DNA from 2 places in the Peribacillus sp. BM1 genome. Region 2 is predicted to be linked to the other one. Evidence: riboswitches for the same ligand, from Rfam matches in the RefSeq annotation. Region 2 holds a riboswitch; the other holds the start of a gene.

Region 1 (7,854 bases), 1.5 Mb from region 2:
ATATCATGAAATATTTAATGAACCGGAGCGCGATGATGTATTTCAATATGCGCTAGGTTTTGTGGAAACGAGATTAAAGACGCTCGGGTATGTCCTTTAATCTATGGGAAAAGAAAGGGGTTTCCTAAACATCGTTTATCTCATGAAGACATGACCGATTAAACGATGTTTCGAATGTGAGGTCAGACTGTTTGGGATAACCTCCTTGTCTTGTTTGTTTTGGAAGAATACAAAGAATTAGGAGTTTGAGTAACTATGGAAAACGCCGAATATTGGATCGGAAACTTAGCGATGACCCCCCATAAAGAAGGAGGATATTTTAAAGAAATGCTCCGGTCAGAGGGAGAAATAGTCACGGAAACTACTAAAAAAAGACCGTATTATACAAGCATTTATTTCTTACTCCGTAGTGGAAACCCATCTCATTTTCATCGCTTGAAATCTGATGAAGTATGGTATTTTCATACTGGGGATCCCTTGAATATACATATCATCCATCCGAATGGAGAGTACGAAATAGTGAGACTTGGTCTTAATGTGGGACAGGGGGAAGTTTTGCAAGCCGTTGTTCCAAAGGGAGCTATATTTGGGTCAGACGTAGCTGAGACTGCAGATTATTCACTAGTAAGTTGCATGGTCTCCCCTGGGTTTGATTATCAAGATTTCGAGTTATTTACGCAGCGTGAGTTACTAGAAGACTACCCTAGCCATGAACAAATCATAAAGAAACTGGCTTATGAAGAGTTACCAGAATAAGATGTGAACGAGGTTGGTTTTAATCGTGCCAACCTCGTTTTTTATCCCGTTTGTACTGGTCCCATCCATCTAGTTTTACCTGATTCGTGTAAACCCAAGATACCTTGTGCCTTGAAATTGCAAATCACCAATGTCGCTCTCTATCAGCTGACCATATTCAAGGTTCTTCACATGGAATTCAATTCGATCCCCGCTCTCAACTTCAAATGTGATGTAGTAATGATTATATGCGCGCGTTTCTCCTCCACCATGTATGCTTGTTCTTTTTGCAACAACCTTAGCTCGGACCGTTAATTTAGGGGCATCGTTATTGCTACTCCAAGTCGAAACCCCCTTAATCACTGCAAAAACTATAATTCCGAAAATAATAACAAAAGCAACTATAAATAAAATTGGTCCGACTCGAAACACAATGTCACCTGGTGCTTCATACATGTTGATCTCTCCTTTTTGTATTACTTTTTATATACGATGGCGGGCGATGGGAGTTTCGGAAATATGGAAATCTCCCATAAATAAAGTGCCAGACCTTACACAATATTAGAGTGTGGGGTCTGGCACTTTAGGGGGACTCTCATCCTTTAAGATTTTACTTTATTTTTTCAATCGCAACAATAAACGGCGGCTGATTCACCTGATTGATGAATCCGTATTGTAGAACATGAGCTTTGTCCTGGGGGAGCGACGTGGCATAATCTAGTACGGCGTCTCGTTCAATCGCTCCGCCTATGTGTCTGTGATAGATAACTAGGACGATGACTCCTTTAGGTGCCATGATTTCAAGTAGTTGTTCAATCGCAGCAATGGTCGACTCGGCAGCGGTGACAATTGATTTGTCGCCACCTGGAAGATACCCCAAATTAAAGATAGCAGCTTTAATTTGTCCATACTGTTGCTCTGACACATATGCTTTTACATGCTCATGCCCTGTTTGGATAAGCGTACACTGTTGCAGTAGATCTTCTTCTCGTAATTTCTCCGTCGTATTCACAATCGCTTCCTTTTGAATATCGAATCCGTACACATGTCCAGTTTTACCAACGATATTCGCAAGATGTGCTGTATCATGTCCGTTGCCACAAGTCCCATCGATTGCAATATCTCCTGGTTCAAGTGCCGTCTGAAGCAGAAACCGAGCGAAGGGAAGAATCTTCATAAGTTTCACCGTTTTTCACTTCCGTTGTCATAGTAAAATTTATTTAGGCATTTCTGAGCTATACACCAAATCTGCGTCAAATTTAGGATTTATGCGTCAAACTTCGAAAATATGTGTCAACTTCCGGTTTTATGCGCCAAATATGAAAAATATACGTCAAATCCTAAATTTATGCGTCAAATCCGTTCTGATAAAGTTTCCCCTGCCAGCTATCCCGGCGTTTTAGCTCTGCATCAATCGAGTTTAGTACATCCCATTTATTCACGCTCCACATTGGCCCAATCATCAAATCGATCGGACCGTCACCAGTAATTCTGTGAACGATCATTTCCGGAGGGAGTATCTCCAACTGGTCGACAACAAGGTTCACATAATCTTCTTGTGTTAAAAATTCGAGCATCCCTTTTTCATATTGTTTGACCATTGGCGTTCCTTTAAGTAGATGAAGTAAGTGTATCTTGATGCCTTGAACGTCCAATTTTGCTACTTCGCGAGTTGTTTCCATCATCATGTCATAGCTTTCAAGTGGTAGTCCGTTAATGATGTGCGAACAAACGCGAATCCCACGTTTTCTAAGCTTAGCGACGCCTTCTTGATACATTTTGTAATCATGGGCTCGGTTAATAAGTAACGCTGTTCGTTCATGGACAGTTTGCAGCCCAAGCTCAACCCATAAATAGGTTCGTTCATTCAGCTCGGCTAAATAGTCGACAACATCGTCAGGAAGGCAATCTGGTCTGGTCGCGATGGATAATCCGACGACATCCTCCTGATCCAGCACGCTTTCGTATTTTGCCCGTAATTCACTAACAGGGGCGTGGGTGTTCGTATACGCTTGGAAGTAGGCCATATATTTGCCATCTTTCCACTTTTGATGCATTTTTTCACTGATTTTCTTAAATTGAACATCGAGCGGCTCAACCCGATCTCCGGCGAAATCACCTGAACCCGCTGCACTACAAAATGTGCAACCGCCATATGCAACTGTGCCATCACGGTTTGGGCAGTCAAAACCGCCATCCAGTGCTACTTTAAAAACTTTATGACCAAAATGCTTTCGCAAATGATAATTCCAAGTATGATATCGTTTATTGTCCATAGCATACATAAATGGCTTTGTTTGATTCAAATCAAAAACCTCCTAAAGCTAAGCTTTGCTTATTATACTACAGACGAGCGCTTCGAAAAGAGGAAACGGAGTAGTGATGTAGTTTTGTAGCCAAATTACTTAGAAAATAGTGAGGTTCTTGGCTCCTCTCAATAGTGCGCCATTTCCTGCCATTCATCTCTCCATTTGTTTTTAGCGGGATATCTTTTTCCTACAGCGCATATATTCAATAGAGAAAATAATGTGAGGTGTAGAAATGGATCAACAACGAGAGAGGTTTACGCCGATAAAATCGTATGTTCCTTTTCGCGGTTTATTCGATCCTTGTCCGCCAATCGGAGAAAAGTATTACAGTACGCCACCTAATTTGTATTTAGGTTTTCAACCACCAAATCTTGAACAGTTCACACCGCAAGAGGCTTTGAGAAAGGGGACGCTTTGGAAGGTCTTCTACGATTATTATGACAATCCTTATAAGCGAGGAGGAGATAGCGGTCATGGCTAATACGATGCCGATTGAGTATTATCAGCAATTAGAGGAGATCCAAGCCATCGATTTTGTCATTGATGAATTGGTACTATACCTAGATACACATCCTACAGATCAGAATGCGATTCAACAATATAATCACTTTGCCTTGTACAGCAAACAAATCAAACAGAAATTTGAAGAGTCCTTTGGTCCTTTACAGAAAGGAAGTGTGAATACTCAGCAGGATTACTGGGCATGGAGCGGACCCTGGCCATGGCAAGTTTAAGCAGAAAACATATATAAGCATCTGTTTCAAAGTCCTACGATGGAAAAAGTTCAAGTATTAGAATTGCATTACCTAATGAAGGTGGGGGCTGCGCTGATCGTATGAAGCCCCGCTCCTTTTCCACAGAGAGGTGGGAATATCATGTGGATTTATGAAAAAAAACTACAATATCCAGTGAAAGTAAGTACGTGTAACCCAACGCTTGCCAAATATTTAATGGAACAATATGGCGGGGCAGATGGTGAGCTTGCTGCTGCTCTCCGTTACTTAAATCAGCGGTATACGATTCCTGATAAAGTGATTGGACTATTAACAGACATTGGTACAGAGGAATTTGCCCATCTGGAAATGATTGCAACGATGATTTATAAACTAACGAAGGACGCGAAACCTCAAGCATTAAAGGAAGCGGGTCTTGGGGAGCATTATGTAGCTCATGATAGCGCGCTATTCTATAATAACGCAGCAGGAGTCCCATTCTCTGCTACATATTTCCAAGCAAAAGGAGACCCGATTGCGGATCTCTATGAGGATATAGCAGCCGAAGAGAAGGCAAGAGCCACCTATCAATGGATCATTGATATGTCTGATGATACAGATTTAAATGACTCCTTACGTTATTTGCGAGAAAGAGAAATCGTTCATTCCCAGCGGTTTAGAGAAGCGGTAGAAATATTAAAAGATGAAAGAGATCGCCAGAAGATTTTTTAAGAAAAAAAGACGATTCTTCTATATGAAGGGTCGTCTTTTTTATTTTATAGTACCTATATATCAGTGAAGAGTATTGCTATGGTGTTCATATGATAAGGTTCAGAAACGTTTTAAATGGCTCTGGCCCTTTTATTATCGACTAACCTCTAGGTAGAACAAACAGACTTTTAAGAATTTAATTGACATTTTAAATATTTAGTTATATAGTGAAGGACATAAAATTATATATCGATAATTTCTTATCAAGAGATGTGGAGGGACTTGGCCCTGTGATACCTCGGCAACAGGTTTTTACTTTTGTAAAAATACTGTGCTAATTCCAACAGACGAAAGTTTGATAGATAAGAAGAAGCCTTTGCTAGATAATTCATAGAAGTGTAATCTTTTATTTGTCTAAGTAAGCCTCTTCTGTCTAATGATGGAGGAGGCTTTTTCGTGTTACAACTTATAATAGGAACAACATGGGGGAGAGCAGATGATTGAATTTCAGAATGTGAAAAAGATGTATGAATCGAAGAAACAAACCGTTGAAGCTTTGAAAGGGATCGATTTAGTCGTTGAGAAAGGCGATATTTTCGGCGTTGTTGGCTACAGTGGTGCTGGTAAAAGTACGCTGATCCGATTAGTTAATTTACTAGAGCGTCCGTCAGAAGGGCGAATTTTGGTAAATGGCAAAGAATTGACCTCGTTAAAGCCGAAAGATGTACGGGCGGAGAAGAAGAAAATCGGCATGATTTTTCAACATTTCAATTTACTTAACTCAAAGACGGTTTTTGATAATGTTGCAATGCCGCTTATCTTATCGGGTACCCCTGCAAAAGAAATTCATACCCGGGTAAATGAATTATTGGAATTTGTCGGCCTTTTGGGGAAGGCGAAAAATTATCCAGAGCAATTATCTGGTGGTCAAAAACAGCGAATCGGCATTGCGCGGGCCCTAGCAACTAATCCTTCGATTCTGTTATGCGATGAAGCAACATCAGCGCTCGATCCTCAAACGACAAGTGCCGTTTTGCAACTGTTAAAGAAAGTAAACCGGGAATACAACATCACGATCTTGTTGATTACCCATGAAATGTCGGTTATTCGTGAAATTTGTAATAAAGTGGCAGTTATGGAAGGCGGTAGGATTGTTGAGCAAGGTTCTGTGTTTGACGTATTTGCTAAGCCGCAAACAGAGATTGCCCAAAACTTTGTCCGAACAGTAATTCATGATGAAATTCCGCAAAGCTATAAAAGCCAGGTGGAAGGGAATCCGATTATCTGGAAAATTAATTTTATTGGGGTGAATTCAAGCAAACCATTATTATCTACAATCGCAAAAAAATTTGATGTCGATTTAAATGTGTTATCGGCGAACATTTCCGAAATTCAGGAAACGCCGTTTGGTAATTTAATTATGGAAGTGACTGGAAACGAGATTGAAATCAAGAAAGCATTCGACTTTATTCAAGCAGAAAATATTCTCGTGCAGGAGGTGAGTATACATGAATAACACATTATGGGGCATGGAAATTACTACGGAGCAACTGTTAACTGGCTTTGGTGATACGCTTTATATGGTTGCCTTCTCTCTCTTATTTTCAGTTGTGATAGGACTTCCACTGGGAATCTTACTCGTCATAACTAGGAATGGTCATATTTTGGAGAATAAGTGGGTGTTCAATGTTTTGAACCCAGTTATTAATATTTTAAGATCTATTCCATTCATTATTTTACTAGTTGCACTGATTCCATTTACTAGATTAGTAGTCGGTACGGCAATTGGAACAAATGCAGCGATCGTTCCCTTGATTTTTTATGCGGCGCCTTATATTGCGCGACTAATAGAAAATTCCCTTTTAGAAGTAGATAAAGGAATTATTGAAGCGGCAGAAGCAATGGGAGCGACGACATGGCAAATTATTTTTCGCTTTTTAATTCCAGAAGGACTTAGCTCATTGGTACTTACGTTTACAACAGCAACAATCGGTCTTGTCGGTGCTTCAGCGATGGCTGGTGCGGTTGGAGCGGGTGGAGTTGGTGACCTGGCTTTAAGTTATGGGTATCAACGGTTCGATACGATGACGATGATTGTCACTGTAGCAGCGCTTGTAGTTATCGTTCAATTACTGCAATCAACTGGAAATATCGTGTCCAAAAAAATCAGAAGAAGATAATTGGGGGAATAAAAGATGAAAAAATTATTAATTGCAATCTTAATACTAACACTTGCTGTTTTGACGGCATGCGGAAATAGTGATGAAAAAGGCAGTGCAGACAGCGAAAAAACAGTGAAAGTTGGCGTAAGCAGTGGGGATACAAGAATATGGGATTATATTGTTGGCATCGCTAAAGAAGAAGGGTTAAATATCGAGCTCGTTAAATTTAATGATTATATCCAGCCGAATCTTGCATTAGCTGAAGGAGAAATTGATGCCAATTCTTTTCAAACGGTTTCTTATTTTGACGAATTTGTTAAAAAGCAAAAGGTCGATTTAGAAGCAATTGGTTCTACGGTTATTGCCCCGATGGCGATTTATTCAAAAGAATATAAGAAGCTTGAAGATCTGCCAGACGGAGCGACGATTGCCTTACCTAATGAAGGAACAAACTTTGGACGTGCCTTATTACTTTTACAAGAAGCGGGTATGATCACGTTAGTTGAAGATTTTGATGGCAATGGTTCGTTAAATAAAATTGCAACCAATCCGAAGAATTTGAAGTTTGAAGCAGTAGCTGCTGGAAATACACCGCGTTTCTTAGATGATGTGGACGCGTCGATTATTAATAATAACTTTGCTATGGAGGCAGGTCTAAAACTAGATGAATCCTTATTCCATGAAAGTGCAACAGCTAAACCATACATTAATATTATTGCTGTGAAAAAAGGGAATGCAGACCGTCCAGAACTACAGAAGTTAGTTGAACTCTATCAATCAGAAAAAGTTGAGCAATTCATTAACGAAACGTTTAAAGGAAGCTCCATTCCGGCATATGTTTCGGTGGACGAATTAGTCAATTATAAAGAGGCATGGTCTAACCCTGCTGCTAAATAAACGGATCAAAACAGGGGAGAAGTCTGATAGAGATAACAAAAACTTATCAGGCTTCTTTTTTATATTTGAAGAGAGAAGGGAGCACGAAACTGTGACTATTGTTAAAGAAGTTCACTTACAGATCATTGAAGAAGATCTTGTACTACATGCAAATACGTACGTTGAAACAAGTCAAAGGATTCATGCAAATCCAGAAATCGGCAACCAAGAATATTTTGCTTCTAATACGCTTACGGCTTTACTTATTAAAGCGGGCTTTGATGTGGAGCGCGATATTGCTGGTCATGAGACAGGTTTTATTGCGAGAAAAAAATCAGGCAAAGAAGG
Region 2 (7,854 bases):
AACATATCGCCGCATCGAAGTATCCAATGCTTTGAACATGCTTACTCAAAATACTGAACCGGGTCCTACTACCCGAAGCTATTTTAAAATGCTTGAAATGGAAGATGGGATTTCGAAAGACAAAGTCATTTAATTGAATCTACACCTATATTAATCTACATCAATATTAAATCATATTGATATCCTATTAATTTAAATAAAAATTGCTGAGGAGTGAAGATTCATGTCAGTTTCTAACACAGTATTAAATGAAGGTATTATGCAAATTCCAAGCTGGTGGACTTGCCCTCCAGGTTATGAAGAATTACAAGCGAAGGCACACGCACTTGGAAAAAATGAATTGCTAGAAAGAGCTGCAATTTCTGATCAGGAAAGCCGCTATCCTCGTGAAAGTATAAGTAAAATTGCTGAAGCAGGATTTGGCGCTGTTACCCTTCCGAAAGAGTATGGTGGACTTGGAGCTGGACTTACTGGTTTTGCCGTATTATCTGAAAGTTTCGCACAATATTGTGCATCTTCAACGATGTGTTGGGTTATGCATACAGCTGCTGTTCAAACACTATTTTCAGCTGGTAACGAAGAGCAGCGTCAGCGTTTTATTCCTGATGTTCTTCGAGGAAAAATCGGCGGGTTAGCTTTTAGTGAACCAGCAACTGGAAGTCACTTTTGGAATGTAGTTAGTGAAGCCCCGCGTCTCGGAAATGGCTACTCATTGAATGCAGATAAATCATTTGTTACAAGTGCTGGAGAAGCTGATTGGTATGTCGTGGCGACAACGTATCCAGAAAGTACAGATTCTGATAAATTAATGTTCTTACTTGTAGAAAATGGGCAAGAGGGGATTACGCAATTTCCATTCTCTGCAATGGGACTTCGCGGAAATTCTAGTGGACCAATGAAATTTAGAGATGTATATGTCCCGGCTGAAAACCGTCTCGGCAGTGAAGGTGGGATGAATTATCACAATGATAATACCATCGATCCACTGTTTTTATTAGGAACAGCTGCTTGTTGGACTGGAATTGCACAAGGTGCTCTTAATGCAGCAATTAATGGTGCGAAGAAAAAGGTTCATGCTGATACCGGAAAATCAGTAGCTAGTTATCAAGTCATCCGTCATGAATTGGCGAAAGCGCAAATAATGGTGGACAGTGCAAGAAGTATGCTTTATCGAACAGCTGAAGGTCTGGATAAAGCTATTGCAAATGGGACGCCACTAGGAGAATGCCTCTTCCCAATTTGGCAATTAAAAACTCATGCAGCTGATATCGTTATTCAAGTAACGAACCAAGCACTACAAGTTTCAGGAGGAAGAGGCTATTTGACAGGTCAAGTAGAAAAATATTTACGTGATGGTCGCGCTGGTGCAATAATGGGACCTACAAATGAAATTTTACGTGAGTGGATTGGTAATACATTAATCGATGTTCCATGGTTTGAGTAAATTATAGAAGAAATTAAATTTCCATTTATATTCCAGGACCGAAACGAAGTGGTTTGGTTCTGGTATATACCTCTTTTGAAAGGGTATGGCCCATTTCAACCTAAAACAATTAACATCTTCTCGGTAAAAATGGCACTGGGATTCCGTAAGTTTTTCTTTTTTGGAGTGGTACTTCATTTATTTGTTATAGGGGCACACATAATAAATCCTCTTTGGACTCACCTCAATAATAGGAGAAAGGAAGCCACCCTTCATCGAAGATTAGTATGATGTTATTATGAGTCAAATACTTCCAGTTAAATTTTCGGAATATTTTGCATTTTAATCTTTTGAATAACCAAAAAATATCAAGACCATTTAGTTTTGAAAGTCGAAAGATGGTACAAGTAAATCCTTGTTTCCGCTAACTCGACATATGCCAACAGGATTATATTAGTATAAGGAGGATATTTAGCATGAAGTTACTAGGGATATCAGGAACAATTACTGGATCGAAACCACGAGTTGTCGTTCAACAAGTATTAGACGAAGTAAAGCGAAACAACCCGGAAATTGAAGTAGAATTGCTCGATTTGAAGGATTATAATATTCAGTTCTGTGATGGCCGTAATCCGTCATCGTATACGGGGGATACGAAGAAAGTGATCGATATTGTTTCCACAGCAGATTTTTATATTATTGGTACTCCAATTTTCCAAGGTTCTATTACTGGCGCTCTTAAAAACTTATTCGACTTAATCCATCCGAAAGATTTTCGCAATAAAGTAATGGGCTTTATTGCTACAGGGGGAACATATCAACATTATTTAGTCATTGAAAATCAATTGAAGCCAATTGCCGGATATTTCCGTGCATTTGTTGCACCAGGATTTGTTTATGCTCATAATGACCATTTTAGTCCTCAAAATGAACTAGTTGATAAAGAAGTATTAGAACGTGTGACCGCTTTAAGTGAAGAAGTCGTCCTTATGCAGAAAGCACTAAAAGCTTCAAAGAGCGCTATTCAATATAATTGAAGGGCAAGTTGAGGTGATCAAACATTAAACGAATCATTAATGAAAAAAAGAATGAACAGCGTGTAGAATAACCTCTTTTTTCTAAGAATTCAACTAGGGAAAAGAGAGTTTTTCTTTTTAGAAACATTAACTATTTAGGAATAGCCGAAACAATGATTTTCTTGATTATTAAAGTGTTAAATGTGCAATTCTTCTCAACTGAACTTAGCCTATGGAAGTTGTTGGATATACGAATAGTTTCTTAGATGATAACGGTAATGAATTTCAGCGAGCATTAGGATATGAAAATGAAGCTGTAATCATTACATTAGGAGGGGCAATTATGAGTTTAGTGGATATTGCTAGAACTAAACACAAAGAGAAGACAGTACGTTTGGGCTTTATGTGGGCTTTATGGGCAGCTATATTGTGGGGAGCATGGTATGTACCTGGATCAGCGATTTGGTATGAGTTTCCTTTCGTTTCCATGCCTTTTCTTACAAATTCTGAATATGTGACAGCGGCAGCCGTAATAGCCGGGTTAAATGCAATCGCTGTTTTATTGTTTATGTTTGTGTGGACAGGCGTTTTAGGTAAATGGAAAGATTACGGACGGACGATTGTTCAGTTTAAAAAAGTGACGAAATGGTATTTTGTAGCCGCAATTTTCGGCGGACCGATGGCTATTTTCGGAAGCTTTTTAGCGATCGGCTTTATTGGCGGTGTTTTTGCGGCAGTGGCAGCATTAATGTATCCCATCGTAGGTTCTATACTAGCGTACAAATGGTACGGTGAAAAGATAACTCGGAGGGCTGCTATTGGTATCGCTATGATTATTATCGGTGGGATCGTCGTATTTGCTCCTGGTATTTTAGGAGAGCTCAAAGACAGCTCAGGCGCTTGGTTAGGATACTTAGGCGGATTAATGGCTGCCATTGGCTGGGGCATTGAAGGCGCCATTGCTGGACGAGCACTGGATGTTACAGATCCTGATATTGGCTTAACACTTCGATTTACGGGTGAAGTCTTCTGGTGGGTAGCGGTAATCTTTCCGCTGTTTATCCTATTTGGTGATGTGCCCATTGTTCCAATGATCGCAAAAACGATGACGTTGTTACCGATAACTTGGCTGCTTTTAGCCGGCATTACATTTGGCTTTTGCTACGTATCATGGTACAAGTCCTTCCCATTAATTGGCGTTGGAAGGGGTCAAGCAATCGGAGACTTATATGGAATCTTCGCCATCATTTTTATCAGTATCTTCACCCTTACTCCGCCAGAATGGAATTTCGTTTTGGGAGCATTGGTTGTAATAATCGGCGGGTTTGTCATGTTTACTGAAAAACGGGATGTACTAGAAGTCATCCGTACCGTACCTTCAGACAAGAAAGAAAAAGAGGAGGCGATATAAATGCCGAAAATTCATATTAAAGGAAGGATTCTACAAATCATACGTGAGCATACGATGGAAAGACCAGACAAAGGAATATGGGATTATGATATTGCCAAGCAAATTCTGAAAGAATACGGGTTGGCTGGAGCATATGCCTTAGGGAATGTCCGAGTAACATTAACTGATTTGTTTTCAGGAGCGCTTATAGAAACCATTGATGAAAAGTTAGACAAGGGTGAGCACTTTAGTAAGGGTAAGTTATTATTTAAATATTCTCTTACAAGCTTCGGTGAAGCCAGGATGCGTGATACAGGAATCATTTAACTAACTAAGGAGTGGATTATATGCCTGAAATGAGCGAGTTTTGGGGCTTTGAATTAGCTCCATATATTTCGATATTTGGAATAACTGCCTTGGCGCTATTTTGTCTTTTTACAGCTAGGACGTATGTGAAGAAATTATGAATTGGTTTGATTGTGTCAGAATTTAAGGTCTAAAATATTTTATTAATGATGATCGATGGTTCGATGGCTTCGAGTACGAAAACTCGTAGCCATTTTTTTTTACCAACAAGAAGATCTATTATATTATCTTGATTCAGTATAAATTGAATAGATATTTTCAAACAGTTTTCTTTATTAATTTAGAAGTATTTGTTTTGCTAAAAACGAAAGGTAAATAGATCATAACGGATTAATTCCTCTTTTCTACGGTAATCCCAAATGAATGACCAAAATAAATGGTAGTTATGTGCTTTTATTTTAACCTCAATTTAATGTGACAGTAGGACAAATGACTTTTTAAACTTTATGTATATTTTCACTCGACAGATAATTCATTTACATAGATCTTTGTGGTGAAAAAAATGCAAGTTTTCTCTAAGATTTTAAATTAATTAAAATGAAAGTTGAAAATTCAGAAAATTGTTGACATCCATTTTCAGGTGATTTATACTTCAAAATAGATGAACACCCTAATTAAATAATAAATACACTCTTATCGAGAGCGGCGGAGGGAATAGGCCCTGTGAAGCCCGGCAACCATTAAGTGAATGCTTAAAAAGGTGCTAAATCCTGCAGATCATGTGATCTGAAAGATGAGGGAGGTTTTTTTTATTAAAACCCTCTTCTTACTAGAAAGAGGGTTTTTTTATGATTATTAAACCAAGTAAACAAATGGGGACTGTTTAATTTATGGGTAGAAGAAAAAATAGGGAAAAGTGGAGGTATTAAAATGAAGAATAGGCTTAGAAGTACACTGGCACTAATTGGATTAATATTGCTTTCTGGTTGCTCGAATGATGTAAGTGGTACTGGGACAGATGCTAAACCAAAGAAAATTATCCTCGATTATGCGTATTATTCACCGGTCAGCTTGGTATTAAAGGATCAGGGCATTGCTGAAAAAAAATTCAAAGATGAAGGCATTGAAGTTGAATTTGTACTTAGTCAAGGATCAAATAAAGCGTTAGAATTCCTTAGCTCAGAGAGTGTTGATTTCGGTTCCGCTGCCGGTGCGGCTGCACTATTAGCCAAAGAAAAAGGTACACCAATCCAAACCGTTTATATTTCTTCCAAACCAGAGTGGACAGCACTTATGGCGAAAAAAGGTACAATCAATTCTGTATCTGATTTAAAAGGCAAACGTATTGCAGCTACACTTGGTACTGACCCCTATATTTTTCTGTTGAGAGCCCTGAAGGAAGCTGGTCTTTCCTCAAAAGATGTCGAAATTGTCAACTTACAGCATAGTGACGGTGCCCTAGCCGTACAATCAGGTGATGTTGATGCCTGGGCTGGTCTTGACCCTCATATGGCAAAGGTCGAATTGGAGTCAGACATTCAAATCTTTTATCGTAACCCAAATTTCAATAGCTTTAGCACACTTGATGTTCGCGAGGAATTCGCTGAGAAATACCCCGTTTATGTTGAGAAAGTCCTTGAAGCATATGAAGAAGCGCGTCAGTGGACAATTGCCCATCCAGATGAAACGACAGAAATCCTTGCTAAAGAAGCTAACATTTCATTAGAAGTAGCAAAAAAGGAATTGGAACGAAATGACTTTTCAGAACCGATTCCAAGTGATGAACAAAAGACTATCATTATAGGGTCAGGTGAAGTTCTAAAAGAAAATGGTTTATTAAAAAGTTCGACTGATGTTGAAAAACTGACTGATAAACTATTTAATTCTAAATTTTCCGAAAAAATCCTCAAATGATGGATCAGAAGGGATTGAGAATAGAATGTTGGAGCATAGAGAACATGCAGTTTTAAGTAAGGTGAATAAAACAAAAGAATCACGTTTCACAAAGCCGAAGATAAATCGCAAAGTATTGCTTGGTAGCATCCTGCCGTTGACACTGTTGATTATCTGGGAAGCTTCCGGCAGGATGGGGATAATCGAATCGCACCTTCTTCCTATACCTTCAGTAATAGTAGAAGGGCTGTATCAGATGGCATTGGAAGGAACTCTTTGGGGTCATATCGGAACAACTTTAATTAGGGTATTTGCCGGTTTTCTTATCGGAACATTCACAGCAGTTATAATTGGATCACTAGTCGGCTATATGAAGATTTTCGAAGAATTAATAGATCCAATTATTCAGGCCTTTCGCTCCATCCCATCTCTTGCTTGGGTTCCATTATTCATCTTATGGATGGGCATCGGGGAATCCTCTAAGGTAATATTGATCGCAGTCGGAGTGTTTTTCCCAGTTTATCTGAATATGGTCGCTGGGATACGGGGTGTAGACAGAAAACTGATTGAAGTCGGTAAAATTTATGGATATACGTCCTTTGAAATTGTCAGCAAAATTATTCTTCCCGCATCGCTTCCTTCATTATTAACAGGAATCCGAAGTGGCCTCGGACTTGGTTGGATGTTTGTTGTCGCTGCTGAAATCATGGGAGCCTCAAAAGGACTCGGATACTTGCTAATAGTGGGACAGAATACGTATTCTCCTGATGTTATTATCGGAAGTATTATCTTATTCGCCATTCTTGGGAAATTCACTGATTGGCTTTTGAAATTTATTGAAGAACGCTCACTAAGATGGCAAGATAGTTATGCAAATCAACGTTAGGAGGGACTTAGAATGTTGTCCGTAGAGCAAGTTTCGCGAACATTTAATCATAAACAGGTTGGTTTTACAGATGTTTCGTTCACCGTCAAGGAAGGGGAAGTCATCGGTATCCTAGGCACGAGCGGCTGCGGGAAAAGTACATTGCTTCGAGTTCTAGCAGGGCTTGACAAGAACTATACGGGCAAGTTCACATGGGAAAAGGAGCAGGTCGGGATGATGTTTCAGGAGCCCCGTTTAATGCCGTGGCTAACAGTGGAACAAAATGTCGGTTTTGGAATGAAGGGTGATAGCAACTCTACTATTCAAGAGCTGCTCAAGCTAGTAGGATTAGCGGGATTTGAAAAGCTTTATCCTAAGGATCTTTCAGGGGGGATGGCCCAACGGACAGCACTAGCACGGGCACTTGTAACTGAGCCCAAGGTTATATTACTCGATGAACCATTCAGTGCGGTTGATGCTTTTACAAAAATGCAGCTACAGAAGCTTTTGCTTTCCATCTGGAAACAACAGAATACAACCATGTTGCTTGTTACTCATGATATTGATGAAGCATTATTTCTATGTGACAAGATATTCATCCTTAGAGGCCAACCTGGTGAATTGTATGAGACGATAATAATTTCGGAACCTAAACCGCGAGATCGCGGCGATTTTAAATTAACTACTAGGAAGGCTGAAATCCTTTCTTTACTTGATTTAAAACAAACTGTTTAAAATGAATACCTGCATATTAATTTGGGGATAATTAAAAACTTGTGTATTTTGATTTGACGAATGAAGATATCTTTACATGAGAGAATCGGAAGTAAAGTTACATTACCTAAAGTGTTTGAGAACGCTTTAATATCAAGAGATATAGTTTTCTATAGGATGTGTGATTCATATTTTAGTTGCTAACGACCAAGTTGTATTGGAAGGGAATTAGAATTGGATTGAAGTG

The links. A riboswitch is a leader RNA that binds a small molecule or an ion and turns the genes downstream of it on or off. The one in region 2 is predicted to bind S-adenosylmethionine.
Region 1: it holds a riboswitch for S-adenosylmethionine, as region 2 does, so the genes downstream of both, AC1MGI_RS01315 (methionine ABC transporter ATP-binding protein) here and AC1MGI_RS15275 (aliphatic sulfonate ABC transporter substrate-binding protein) in region 2, are expected to answer to the same signal.

Annotation. Positions count from the first base shown of each region.
Region 1 covers NZ_CM155259.1:272,610-280,463, reverse strand. Annotated here, with positions in the region: gene AC1MGI_RS01355 (alpha/beta hydrolase) at 1-100, shown strand, start outside; gene AC1MGI_RS01350 (cupin domain-containing protein) at 256-756, shown strand; gene AC1MGI_RS01345 (DUF2500 domain-containing protein) at 832-1,191, opposite strand; gene mnmM (tRNA 5-(aminomethyl)-2-thiouridylate-methyltransferase MnmM) at 1,346-1,921, opposite strand; gene mnmL (tRNA modification radical SAM protein MnmL/YtqA) at 2,082-3,041, opposite strand; gene AC1MGI_RS01330 (spore coat associated protein CotJA) at 3,277-3,525, shown strand; gene AC1MGI_RS01325 (spore coat protein CotJB) at 3,518-3,778, shown strand; gene AC1MGI_RS01320 (manganese catalase family protein) at 3,920-4,489, shown strand; SAM riboswitch class I at 4,726-4,837, shown strand; gene AC1MGI_RS01315 (methionine ABC transporter ATP-binding protein) at 4,965-5,984, shown strand; gene AC1MGI_RS01310 (methionine ABC transporter permease) at 5,998-6,648, shown strand; gene AC1MGI_RS01305 (MetQ/NlpA family ABC transporter substrate-binding protein) at 6,664-7,527, shown strand; gene AC1MGI_RS01300 (M20 family metallopeptidase) at 7,619-7,854, shown strand, end outside.
Region 2 covers NZ_CM155259.1:3,157,195-3,165,048, reverse strand. Annotated here, with positions in the region: gene AC1MGI_RS15300 (hypothetical protein) at 1-133, shown strand, start outside; gene AC1MGI_RS15295 (acyl-CoA dehydrogenase family protein) at 224-1,444, shown strand; gene AC1MGI_RS15290 (NADPH-dependent FMN reductase) at 1,900-2,460, shown strand; gene AC1MGI_RS15285 (EamA family transporter) at 2,783-3,850, shown strand; gene AC1MGI_RS15280 (hypothetical protein) at 3,851-4,156, shown strand; SAM riboswitch class I at 4,826-4,935, shown strand; gene AC1MGI_RS15275 (aliphatic sulfonate ABC transporter substrate-binding protein) at 5,066-6,049, shown strand; gene AC1MGI_RS15270 (ABC transporter permease) at 6,075-6,914, shown strand; gene AC1MGI_RS15265 (ABC transporter ATP-binding protein) at 6,927-7,628, shown strand.